DNA from 3 places in the Psychrobacillus sp. MER TA 171 genome. Region 3 is predicted to be linked to each of the others. Evidence: riboswitches for the same ligand, from Rfam matches in the RefSeq annotation. Region 3 holds a riboswitch; each other region holds the start of a gene.
The links. Region 3 has a riboswitch for lysine ahead of M3627_RS11470 (transporter substrate-binding domain-containing protein). Riboswitches for the same ligand answer to the same signal wherever they lie in the genome.

Region 1 (4,232 bases), on a different contig from region 3:
TTTTTAAACAGGTGATGAGATGAACGAACTTATACAACAAAAGTGTGCAATTTTGCCAGATCAACCAGGCTGTTATTTGATGAAGGATCGACAAGGCGTCATTATATATGTAGGTAAAGCAAAGATATTAAAAAATCGTGTACGATCTTATTTTACGGGATCACATGACGGAAAAACTCAAAGATTAGTACAAGAAATAGTCGACTTCGAATATATCGTTACATCATCCGAGTTAGAGGCACTAATTCTAGAACTCCATCTCATTAAAAAGCATGACCCAAAATACAATGTCATGCTTAAGGATGATAAAACGTATCCATATATAAAAATTACTGCAGAAAAGAATCCTAAGCTCATCATTACGAGACAAGTAAAAAAGGATAAGGGTAAATATTTTGGACCATATCCAAATTCTCATTCTGCTCATGAAACAAAAAAATTACTGGATAGATTATATCCATTAAGAAAGTGTCAAAAGCTACCTAGCCAAGTTTGCTTGTATTACCATATCGGACAATGCCTTGCCCCTTGCGTAAAAGAAATTGAAGAGGAAACATACACCGAAATTATTCATGGAATCTCTAGTTTTTTAAACGGTGGCCATGCAGCGGTCAAGAAAGAGCTAACTGAAAAAATGAATGCAGCAGCAGAACAGCTGGAGTTTGAACGTGCAAAAGAGTACCGCGATCAAATAGCACATATTGATCAAGTGATGGAAAAACAAAAAATGACGATGAATGATTTCACAAATCGTGATATTTTCGGATACACAGTAGATAAGGGATGGATGTGTGTCCAAGTGTTTTTTGTACGTCAAGGAAAGTTGATAGAAAGAGATGTTTCTCTTTTCCCAATTTACCGTGACCCGGAGGAAGAATTTCTTACCTTTTTAGGTCAGTTCTACTCCAAACCAGAGCATATTAAACCAAAGGAAATATTTGTACCTAATACGACTGATTTAGAGTTAGCCTCTGAGTTGTTGGAAATGAAGGTTATTATTCCTCAAAAGGGTTCCAAAAAGAACCTAGTGGATTTAGCGCAAAAAAATGCTGCGATAGCTTTGAAAGAAAAGTTCCACTTGATTGAACGACAAGAGGAACGAACTGTAGGGGCATTAGAAGAACTAGGTAGTCTTATGGGAATTGCTATGCCAAGCAGAATTGAGGCCTTTGATAATTCTCATATTCACGGTACCGATGCGGTTTCTGCCATGGTTGTATTCGTTGATGGCAGAGCATACAAAAAAGACTATCGGAAGTATAAAACGAAAACTGCAGCAAAGCATGATGACTATGGCGCGATGCGTGAGGTCGTTCGTAGACGTTACACTCGTGTGCTAAAAGAGAGATTGCCTCTACCTGATTTAATCATTATTGATGGAGGTAAAGGACAAATAGAAGCAGCGAGAGAAATTATAGAGGATGAACTTGGCTTAGATATTCCAATTGCAGGACTAGCAAAAGATGCCAAACATCAAACATCCTCCTTGTTATATGGTGACCCATTAGCGATTATCCCGATGAAAAGAACAAGTGAAGCATTCTATCTTCTTCAAAGAATTCAAGATGAGGTCCATCGATTTGCAATTACTTTCCATCGACAACAGAGAGGGAAACATACAATTGCCTCCTCGTTAGATGGAATTGAAGGAATAGGTCCAAAACGGAAGAAAATGCTTCTTAAGCATTTTGGCTCCCTCAAACGAATGCAAGCTGCATCACGAGAAGAACTAATAGAATCTGGACTCCCTAGTAAATTAGCCGATAATCTAATGGCTCATTTTCAGAAAAATTTATTGTCTTCTGAATAATCTTATGTTATCTTTAAAACAATTTAATATTCACTATTCAAACAGTGAAGGTAGAGGTGCGAATTGCAAGAGTACTAATCGTGAGGATGAAAGATCCTACGACCGATTAAGAAAGGGTTGTTCGCCGAAACATAGAAAAGCTTTTCCTTTCCTATGTTGGTTCTGTATTTAAGAGATGCAGGACTGTCAGAATATATATATTCTGGAGGGCTATCTCACATGGGCAATCATTGTTGACCGTGTATGAGAAGAGTTAGCTTTCCGCAAATATGTGGAAAGCTTTTTTTATTGTTTAGGAAATTATAAGATTATGAACCTGTGGATAAGTTGATGTCTAGCGCAAGCAGCCTTGCCCCTCAGGGCAGGGATAGGCGCTTGCGCTTTTCTTGTTGTCCGCTCAAGGAGATAAAGGGGAGATAGGTTAATGAGTAAAATTGTGATGAAATTTGGTGGAACCTCTGTAGGCTCCATAGAGTTAATTGGTAACGTAGCAAAAAGGGTACAACTAGAAAAGGAGAAAGGACATGATATCGTCGTAGTTGTATCTGCAATGGGAAAAACAACAGATGACTTAGCGGAAATGGCTAGTAAAATCACTAACAATCCAACAAAAAGAGAAATGGATATGTTGCTTGCTACAGGAGAACAAGTCACTATGTCCTTACTAGCTATTCAGTTAAATGCACTTGGAGTAGAGACGCTCTCTTTAACAGGTTGGCAAGCAGGGATAGTTACGGATGAAGTACATAGAAATTCAAAAATTAAGCAATTGGATGGCCAGAAGATAAATGAGCATTTAATCGCTAATCGAGTAGTAATTGTGGCCGGCTTTCAAGGTATGTCGGAATTAGGGGAGATTACTACTTTAGGGAGAGGAGGGTCAGACACTACAGCCGTCGCCATAGCTGCAGCTATCGGAGCAGACATTTGTGATATTTATACGGATGTAGATGGTGTTTATACGTCAGATCCACGCTACGTATCTCATGCAAGAAAACTAGAACAGCTAGAATATGATGAGATGCTGGAGTTAGCTCATTTAGGAGCTGGAGTGCTGCACCCAAGAGCAGTGGAATTCGCAAAAAACTATAAGATTCCATTACGAGTACGTTCAAGCTATGAAGAAACGGAAGGAACCATTTTAAAGGAGGAAGTAGATGTGGAGAATAATTTAGTAGTACGAGGGGTAGCTTTTGAATCAGATATAGTACGTTTAACGATTGAGTATACAGTGCCTTTTAATGGTTCACTCGCTTCCATATTTACTACCCTTGCCAATAACCATATTGATGTAGATATTATTGTTCAGTCGATTGTCGAAGGAATGAAGCCTACCGTTTCCTTTTCTATAAAAAAAGAATCTCTTTCGGAAGCAATTCACGTTTTAGAGAAAACGAAACAGAATCTAGGTTTTACCTTTGCGGATTTTGAGGTGGGTTTAGCTAAGGTATCTATTGTAGGTTCAGGGATGGTATCTAATCCTGGTGTCGCTGCACAAATGTTCGACCGATTAAGCAAGGAAAACATACCAGTTAAAATGGTTAGTACCTCAGAAATAAAGGTTTCAGTTGTAGTGCCTCAAGGCAATATGATTCAAGCAGCGAATGCACTCCATGATGAATTTGATTTGGCTATAAATTAAGTAATAATTATAGGCTATGTTAAAGGGCAGGGTTGATTTATGATACTAAGAAATCTTAAATCAGAGAGTAGAATTGATTTTTCGCCCCAGCCTGACGCTTTCCTCGGGGTAAGCGATAAGCCACCACCCACAGCAATCGCGCGTGGTTGTGATGGCTTATCTGTCTCACTCATCCCGTAGGAATCGCCGTCTGGTGCTTCAATGAATTAATGGGAACAGCTTTAATGCATGGATAAGTGCTTATAAATTTACTCGCATAAACAAAGCTTAAAACTGTCACCAACCCCAATTTCACAATCTATTTATGTTCTTAATAGCCATTTGAAAGTTCCTTTGTTTATGTTTAAAGTCACTATTAAAAGAATTGTTAGTCAAAATCAACCAATAACTTTAACAAAGCTTTATTAAAAAAAGAGAGGAAGATGGAAATTGCTCCATCCTCCTCTTTATGTATCTTTAGCGTTTACTTTTTAAGTCCCATTTAATATGGAAGGTGACCAACCCAGTTTTTTTTACAAACTCATCATAGCATTCAGTTTCATAGCCATCTATTTTTTGCTTCTGCTCTGCAAGAAAGCCAGCCTCTAATCGGTGACATCTATTAATTCCACTTTGAGGAAGATTGTATGTTTCTAGCGTGTAATAGGCCGAATCTTTTGATGTTTTATCTAACTCAAGCCTTCCCCAGCCAGCCTCTTGGAAGAAAGAGATGGCTTCTTCCATTGAATAGAGTGGAAACTTTCGTGCAAGGTCCTTACCTGCCCAGTACAATATTTCTTT
Region 2 (4,232 bases), on a different contig from region 3:
GCTCAATGCCCCCCATATCCGATGGAAGAACTTCAATTGTAGTAAAAGGATTTTTTCTTCGAATTGCACGGATCGTTTCTGCAAAAACCTCTGAGCCGCCATCTTTTAAGTCATCCCTTGCTACAGCCGTCACTACCGCATGCTTAAGATTCATAATAACAACTGAATCTGCCACACGTTCTGGCTCAGCTAAATCTAATTCATTTGGAAGGCCAGTTTTTACAGCACAGAAGCGACATGCTCTTGTACAAATTGCTCCAAGAATCATAAATGTAGCAGTACGACGAGATCCCCAGCACTCATGAATATTAGGGCATCTTGCCTCTTCACACACAGTATTTAGATTGTTTTCGCGCATTAATTTTTTTAAGCCTTTATAATCTTCATTCGTATTTAGCTTTATTTTGAGCCATTCAGGCTTGCGCTCATGTTGTTCTTTTGGTGGCTTACATGATGTCACGATTCCATCCCCCATTTCAAATAATCTGACTTCACTGTTGTCAATGTACCATATTATTTGAATTCAAACAACCTTCTAAAAAAGCTAAATAGAATACTTGTTCCCACTTTTATTACTAAGGGTCCAAAACCCAAATAATAGAATGAGGATTCCTACTACTGTTATTAATCCTATCATGACAGAGCCTGTCAATCCTAATACTAAGTATCCGATTGCAGCTATTATCGCACTAGTTATTGCATAAGGCAGCTGTGTCATCACATGATCAATGACATTAACTCCAGCTCCCGTAGCCGACATGATCGTAGTGTCCGAAATCGGTGAACAATGGTCTCCGAAAACTGCTCCTGCCAATACTGCTGCTAATACTGGTAGCAATAGCTGAGGATCGATTGCCATAATAATGCTTGCACCAATCGGAAGCAAGATACCAAACGAACCCCAGGATGAACCTGTAGCAAAGGCCATAAAAGCAGTCAGCACAAACAGTAATACTGGAATAATACCTACTGGGATATTATTTTCTGTAACAATCGTTGCAAGGAATGCACCTGTTTCTAAGGCTGTAATAAGGTAAGATAATGCCCATGCGAATACAAGAATCAAAATGGCAGGAAGCATAGATTGAATGCCTGTACGTAAAGCCTTCCACACGTAGCTCATGTTAGCATTTGGGTTAACCTTGAATTGGCGAGCGTATAACAGGAAAGCTAAAATACTTGCTACCAATCCAGCTATAAATAATGAAAAAGGAACATCTGTATTTTCAAAGATGACAAATATATCTAAACTTCCTCCGGACAACTGATAGCCCGTCCAGAACATCAACCCTAACGTCACCACTACTAGAGAGATGATTGGAAGTAATAAATCGATCACTTTCCCATACTGATTGTCAGGAAAATCTCCATCCATATCTCCCGGATTAGTTTTATTAGGATCAAATAATACTCCTGTTTCCTTCGCACGCTTTTCATGCTTCTTCATCTCAAATAAATCAAAATCTGTCCAAGCCGTAAAGAATACGATCGCCAAAGTAGCTATTACATAGAAGTTCATAGGCGCCATTGTGATAAAAGCTTCTAGCGGAGTATATTCTGTTACAGCATGTGTTGTGAAAATAACACCTAGCTGGCTTATCAAAAATGCTCCCCAGCTAGAAACTGGTGAGATTACACATATCGGTGCTGATGTAGAATCGATGAAATAGGCTAGCTTTGCACGAGAAACCTTATGCGAATCCGTAATTGGTCTTGCAATTTGCCCTACTGCTAATGCATTAAAATAATCGTCCACAAAAATAATGATTCCTAAAAAGGCTGTTAATAGTTTAGAGCCTCTTTTCGTTTTAATTCGCTTGATCGCCCAATTAGCGAAAGCTGTGCTTCCTCCTGACAGGCTGACAAAAGCAGTAACTACACCTAACAAGAGAATGAACAATAAAATATATATGTTATATACATTTAAACCCCCATCCCAAAAAGAGATTTTAAAGGAATTCCATAACATTAACAAAGATCCAACAGGGCTAAATTCCTCTACTAGTAAGGCTGCAGAAAGAATACCTGCTCCTAACGATAACAAGACCCTTTTTGTCAATAAAACCATGATGATTGCCAATAGCGGTGGCACTAACGAAAAAATTGTATTCTCCAAAACTGTTCCTCCTTGAAAATAGAAAAGCCAACCTATAGTATTTTATAGGTTGGCTTATACATGAAATTTTAGTTATAACACTTTGTTTCACTTTTGTAGCTCCCCATCTATATGTCCCCATATACATGACAGTGTTATTCTTGTTCAAAATAACCCCAACTAAGCATCCTTGACTAGACATACTTAGTTTCGGCAAAACTTCCTTTCTATTACGATCCTTGGAGTCACCCTCCCGTAACATACTATTAAGCAATGCGGCCTCTACCTATTTATTATTCATTTTTATCTATTCTAACAGTAATTTAAGAAAAATGAAGTTTTTTTAATCTTCCGGTAACGGTATAGGTACCTCCACCGATGGAGCAGCCGACCCATCCCCACCTGTATAAATGTGAGGAACCTGCCCTTGAACTAGACCCATGGCTACTGGTATATTCTGTTCCACTACACTCATTTTACTAGCAAGCGGGACGATGATTTGTACATTCACCTTAATGTGGATACTAATTTCTACATACGCATTATTAATACCGAACTCGGTAATAGTAGGCACCACATTTGACTGAACGTTTCCGATCACGTGGAATCGAATAGGTATTTTTGGACCTAAGTTCCCGATCAAAGGTATATTCGTTGCTTGCCCCATCGGAACAAAAAATACGACTCCACCTTGGTCTTCCATTGTTTGCTTATCATACTCAATATCATCCAAGTAAGGAAGACTTGATAAATTCCCTTGTTCAGCCTGTTCTAAATGGGATTGTACTAAACTATTTGTATCAGATAGCACTCGGTTAATAATTTCTGTATTGAATTTGGTTGTGACCATATTTTTGCTATCCGAAGGAACCTCTTCAATAATATCGTTTACATCTAGAACATTTGCCGTACGCGAGTTAATCGCCTTACTTATTACCATAGATGCAATCTTGTTCGTTTGCACTTCAGCATATTGTAAGTAAGTGGGAGTTAGTTGCGCATTTATATAATAGAATACCCAAGCCACTGACAATAAAAAGCATGTTAAAAAGATGGCTAATTTGCGTTGAGTGCTAAAAAATATGAAACGCTTCTTCTTTTTGCGATAAAACAACGAAAAAACCTCCTCATTACTTTTATGTAACGAGGAGGTCTATTATGCCCTACATTTATGCTCTTCCTTTATTCCATACCATTTTATAACGTCCCGAATAGTTTCTGGCATAATATATTGTTTCTTCGCGGTCTTAAAGGAAGGAAAGAAAAATCCAAAAGTAAACATGTCTAGCGTCGCCAGTCGGTACGTTTGATGTAGCGTTAATGGCTCACCTTTAATCAAAAGCTGCCCATGCATATCTTGTTCAACCTGTTCAAATAAAATAGCCCCTAAATACTTACCACGAAATCCGAGACCCTTCACTTCTAAATTTGGCCATTTTTCGTTTTTTGAAAGCTCCATCACCTCTAGCAGCTCAGCTCCACTTAATGTAACGATACATGGATTAATGGGGTGAGGCAGGCATTGATGTAGATCCCAAGCAGTGACAGGTCCCTCCGGTAAATCCTTTAAGAAAATTCCTGCAGGAAACATGGCACAATCTGCATTCGTGTATGCTAGCAATGCCTTTCCAAAGAAATTCGCTAACTCAGACCCATTGAACCACTCTTTTTTTAACAAGGAATTGCTTGTAAAAACAGGATAAGATAGCTTTTCTTTACCGATTCGCTCCCAATTTTCCATCGTGTGTCCTGCATTTTGAGGGACTGGCAACTCGTCTGTAGGGTAGACAACAGCCTGTTTAGAAACAACTCTTTTCATGGAATGGTCATATTCAAGACTCACATAGCCCACATACATCCCAAATTTCCCTGTAGCGGCCTGCAATGTATTCCCAACCATTTTCCCTTCCTCGAACAAATGATGCGTGTGTGCTCCTAAAATTAAGTCCAGAGACGGTATCAGCTCACATAGCTCTTCATCCTTAGACTTTCCTAAATGAGACATACAAATAAGGACATCGACATGAGGAGAAATCTGATCAGCAACTGCCTGCAGTCTAGGAAGAGGATCCTGCAATCTCCACCCAAGCTTTTCATAATAAACACTATAATCCGCAGTAGCAGCTATAATCCCAAT
Region 3 (4,232 bases):
CTCTCGTTTCCTTTACTTTTTGATATTAAGTGAAACCTTAGTTATCTTTTTCCGTATTAGATGATAAATACTTACAATGTTATAAATTGGAGGTAAACAGATCCATGAATGTAGAGAAATTTATATCGCCCAAAAATTTTGGAGAAGTATTCCTATATGGAAACCATGAAGAAATTTATAACCAATGCGTCAAAGAATTTAAAGAGCTAGTATCACTGGACCAATTTGTTGATTTAGCCATTACCTTTAATCAGGAGGTTGAAAGCTACCAAATGATTAAAAATACCGAGATTGGTTATTCAACTCAGTATTTATGGTTAGATAACAATAAGGAGAGAATAGTTAGTGTAACCTTTGATACGGCTAACTACATCCAGGGCATAGTATTAAAACCTTATGTAACCTTCCCCAAAAGCGATCAACGTTACACCAAAAATAAATATATAATGCCTATTAAAGAAGAATGGTTTGTTTTCTGGGGTGGGACGAATGAATTTCTTAACTATCATTACGTTTATGAATCTCAGCGCTATGCATATGATTTAGTGAAGATGAAGAATGGTCAGACGCATAAGGATAATAGATTACTCAATGAAAGTTACAATGCTTTTGATAAAGAGGTAGTTGCGCCAGCAGACGGTAAGGTAGTAAAGGTTATAAATGATATTGTAGATAATATTCCCGGAGAAATGAATGAAAAAGAACCAGCCGGAAACTATGTCATTTTGGAGCATGAAAATAGAGAATATAGCTTGCTTGCGCATTTCAAACAACATTCTATAGTAGTAAAAGAAGGAGACGCGGTGAAGCAGGGGCAAACAATTGGCCTTTGTGGAAATTCTGGAAACTCCTCTGAGCCTCATATACATTTTCAGGTGATGGATTCGTCTGATTATGTGAACTGCCATTCTATACGTATAAGTTTCTATGATGGGGTGGAGCCAATTCAAGGCGATACAGTAACGACCTACAAACCGAACGAAAAGTCGAAAATGGATGTCTTTGACAAAGTGGAAAATACATTTACTTTAGCAGATTTTTTCTTATTTATTCCCCGTATTATAGGTTCATTTTTTAAATAAGATTGTTCGTTTCTATTTAGAATGATGAAGTTTAAAAAATAGTAATATTTTGATTAATCAATAGAATGTTTGTTGACAGATGAAAATCTCTATTGTAGACTATGAACAACTAATTGAATATAACCTCGCTTTTATAAGTGAGGTAGAGGCGCGATATTTAACAGTCCTTAGAGGAGCTTGAGAAGCTTAGATACTAAGGAGAAGGAAATGTCGCCGAAGCTTGTAATAAACTCATTATTACATGCTGGGTCTGCAGTGAAGAATTGCAGGACTGTCCATTATAAACGTCCCGGTTTATAATGGTGTGCTATCTCATTGGGAAAAGTAGAGGATTTAGGGCAACCATACATTATGACCTGAGTCTACCTCAAGTCTTTTTTTGTACGGTTGTCCTTTTTGTATGGTTGCATACATATAATAACTTTAAAAAAGGAGATTACTAGAGATGAAAAAGAGACTATTTACATTCACATTTTTACTATCCATTTTTTTATTGCTTGCTGCTTGTGGAACTAAAGAGGAGGGAAGCGTTGGATCAGCATCTGCCCAAGATACATTTACAGTAGGACTAGAGGCAGGATATGCACCCTTTAACTGGACTCAAATGGATGACAAAAACGGTGGAGTAAAATTGGACGGTAACGCAGAGTATGCTGGTGGATACGATGTAGAAATTGCTAAAAAAATTGCAGAAGGCTTAGGTAAAGAACTGGTAATTGTTAAAACCGAATGGGACGGTCTAGTTCCAGCTTTAACTTCGGGTAAGATTGATGCAATTATTGCTGGAATGTCACCAACAGCAGAGCGTAAAAAAACAATCGATTTCTCTGAAAACTATTATACTTCCAACTTTGTTATGGTTGTAAAAAAGGGCGGAAAATTTGAGGATGCCACTTCCATTCAAGACTTTAATGGAGCAAAAGTTACAGGCCAATTAAATACTTCCCACTACGGAGTGATAGATCAAATTAAAGGTGTAAAAAAACAGCCTGCATCAGATAATTTTCCAGCAATGCGTGTAGCACTGGAATCCGGCATGATCGACGGTTATGTATCTGAACGTCCTGAAGGAATTAGTGCTTCCTCTGCAAATGATAACTTCAGCATGGTTGAATTCGAAGAAGGATTTATTGCAGATGAAGAAGAAACAGCTGTTGCAGTAGGATTGAAAAAAGGTAGCGATTTAACAGATAAAATAAATGAAATATTAGCAGGAATTTCAGAAGAAGAACGTCAAGAAATTATGGATAATGCTATTTCCAGTCAACCAGCTGCAGAATAAGTATACTAACGGCTGCTAATAAAAGCAGCCGTTTCATTTTTTAAAGTACTTACTTCACTTGGTTAGTGGATGTTCAAGGCAACAGAATGTGTAAGGAGGAAGACAATGAGTTTAGAATGGATTATCTCCATTATTACCAATAACTGGCCGATGTTTTTGCGTGGAGCAGGAGTAACCCTGTTGATTTCTATTATAGGAACTATTGTAGGAGCAATCATTGGATTATTAGCAGGCGTTATTAGGACCATCCCACTACCTGAAAAGAGGGTAAGTAGATATTTTTTAAAGCTGGTTAATCTTATTCTATCCATCTATATAGAATTCTTCCGAGGGACACCAATGATCGTCCAAGCCATGGTCATCTTTTATGGATCATCACTGGCCTTTGGGTTAGACATGGATCGTTTACTAGCAGCAATTTTTATTGTATCTATTAATACGGGAGCATATATGGCTGAAATTGTTCGTGGGGGAGTCATTTCAATTGATAAGGGACAATTTGAGGCATCACAAGCGATAGGGATGAATCATATACAAACGATGCTATATGTTGTGTTACCCCAGGTTATCCGTAACATACTTCCAGCAACCGGCAACCAATTCATCATTAATATTAAAGATACCTCTGTTTTAAATGTGATAGGGGTAACGGAATTATATTTCCAAACGAAGTCTGTAGCTGGAAACAACTTCAGATATTTTGAGTCATTCTTTGTAGCTTGTATTTTATACTTCATCATGACGTTTGCTGTTACATTAATCTTACGACATTTTGAAAAGAAACTAGATGGACCCGAAAACTACACAGTCATTGGTCAGCCTATGCAAATGGCTGTACTGCCAAAAGGTCCTTATGAAAACAAGTAAATAAAGGAGGAGCAAATATGGAACACGTAATTGATATTCAGCATTTAAGTAAATCCTTTGGAGCACATGAAGTTTTAAAAGATATAAATTTCTCTGTAAAAAAAGGCGAGGTTGTATGTATCATAGGCTCTTCAGGATCGGGTAAGTCAACACTTCTGCGATGTGTTAATTTATTGGAAAAGCCTAGTGGAGGACAAATTATTTATAAAGGAAATAATATTTTAGACAATAAGCATGATATCAATTCCTATAGGACAAAGCTTGGCATGGTATTTCAGCAGTTTAATTTGTTTAATAATCATAATGTATTAAGCAACTGTTCAGTCGGACAGGTAAAGGTATTAAAGCGTTCAAAGGAAGAAGCCGAAAAAATTGCGATGAGATATTTAAAGGTGGTGGGCATGGATGGCTACGTCAATGCTAAGCCAAAGCAATTATCTGGTGGACAAAAGCAAAGAGTAGCTATTGCACGAGCTTTGTCTATGGAGCCTGATGTAATGTTGTTTGATGAGCCTACATCGGCACTTGATCCAGAAATGGTCGGCGAGGTATTAAAAGTTATGAAGGAGCTTGCGAATACTGGTCTTACTATGTTGATTGTTACGCATGAAATGGAATTTGCGAAAGAAGTCTCGGATCGAATAGTCTTCATGGACAAGGGGGTCATTGCAGAGGAAGGTCCCCCGGATCAAATTTTTAATCATCCTTTACAGGAACGGACGAGAGAATTCCTAAAAAGAACGCGGAAATAGACTCTAGGATGTTAGTAGCATTTCATCTTTTTATCTAGAATAAAATTCAATAAAATAGTATATTGGTAATATATACATTGGATAAATTATCAAATCTATGTAAGGCTTCCCTTTCAAAAGAAAAGGAAGCCTTTTATATAAGGTACGAAATAAACTAGAGGTGTTCCTATGAGTGAAGTATTAAAACGTAATAATGTAAAAGTAATTGGAAATAAGGAAAAAGTAATCATGTTTGCGCATGGCTTTGGA

Region 1: linked by a shared signal. The riboswitch ahead of M3627_RS06845 (aspartate kinase) and the one ahead of M3627_RS11470 (transporter substrate-binding domain-containing protein) in region 3 are both predicted to bind lysine.
Region 2: linked by a shared signal. The riboswitch ahead of M3627_RS16530 (Na+/H+ antiporter NhaC family protein) and the one ahead of M3627_RS11470 (transporter substrate-binding domain-containing protein) in region 3 are both predicted to bind lysine.

What each region holds. Positions count from the first base shown of each region.
Region 1 is NZ_JAMAWN010000005.1:81,838-86,069, forward strand. Features, by position in the region: gene uvrC (excinuclease ABC subunit UvrC) at 20-1,810, shown strand; lysine riboswitch at 1,854-2,031, shown strand; gene M3627_RS06845 (aspartate kinase) at 2,235-3,452, shown strand; gene M3627_RS06850 (YslB family protein) at 3,909-4,232, opposite strand, start outside.
Region 2 is NZ_JAMAWN010000022.1:45,583-49,814, forward strand. Features, by position in the region: gene lipA (lipoyl synthase) at 1-475, opposite strand, end outside; gene M3627_RS16530 (Na+/H+ antiporter NhaC family protein) at 545-2,116, opposite strand; lysine riboswitch at 2,205-2,388, opposite strand; gene yunB (sporulation protein YunB) at 2,439-3,209, opposite strand; gene M3627_RS16540 (bifunctional metallophosphatase/5'-nucleotidase) at 3,252-4,232, opposite strand, start outside.
Region 3 is NZ_JAMAWN010000010.1:129,526-133,757, reverse strand. Features, by position in the region: gene M3627_RS11475 (M23 family metallopeptidase) at 105-1,082, shown strand; lysine riboswitch at 1,218-1,400, shown strand; gene M3627_RS11470 (transporter substrate-binding domain-containing protein) at 1,528-2,364, shown strand; gene M3627_RS11465 (amino acid ABC transporter permease) at 2,470-3,231, shown strand; gene M3627_RS11460 (amino acid ABC transporter ATP-binding protein) at 3,249-3,983, shown strand; gene M3627_RS11455 (alpha/beta fold hydrolase) at 4,152-4,232, shown strand, end outside.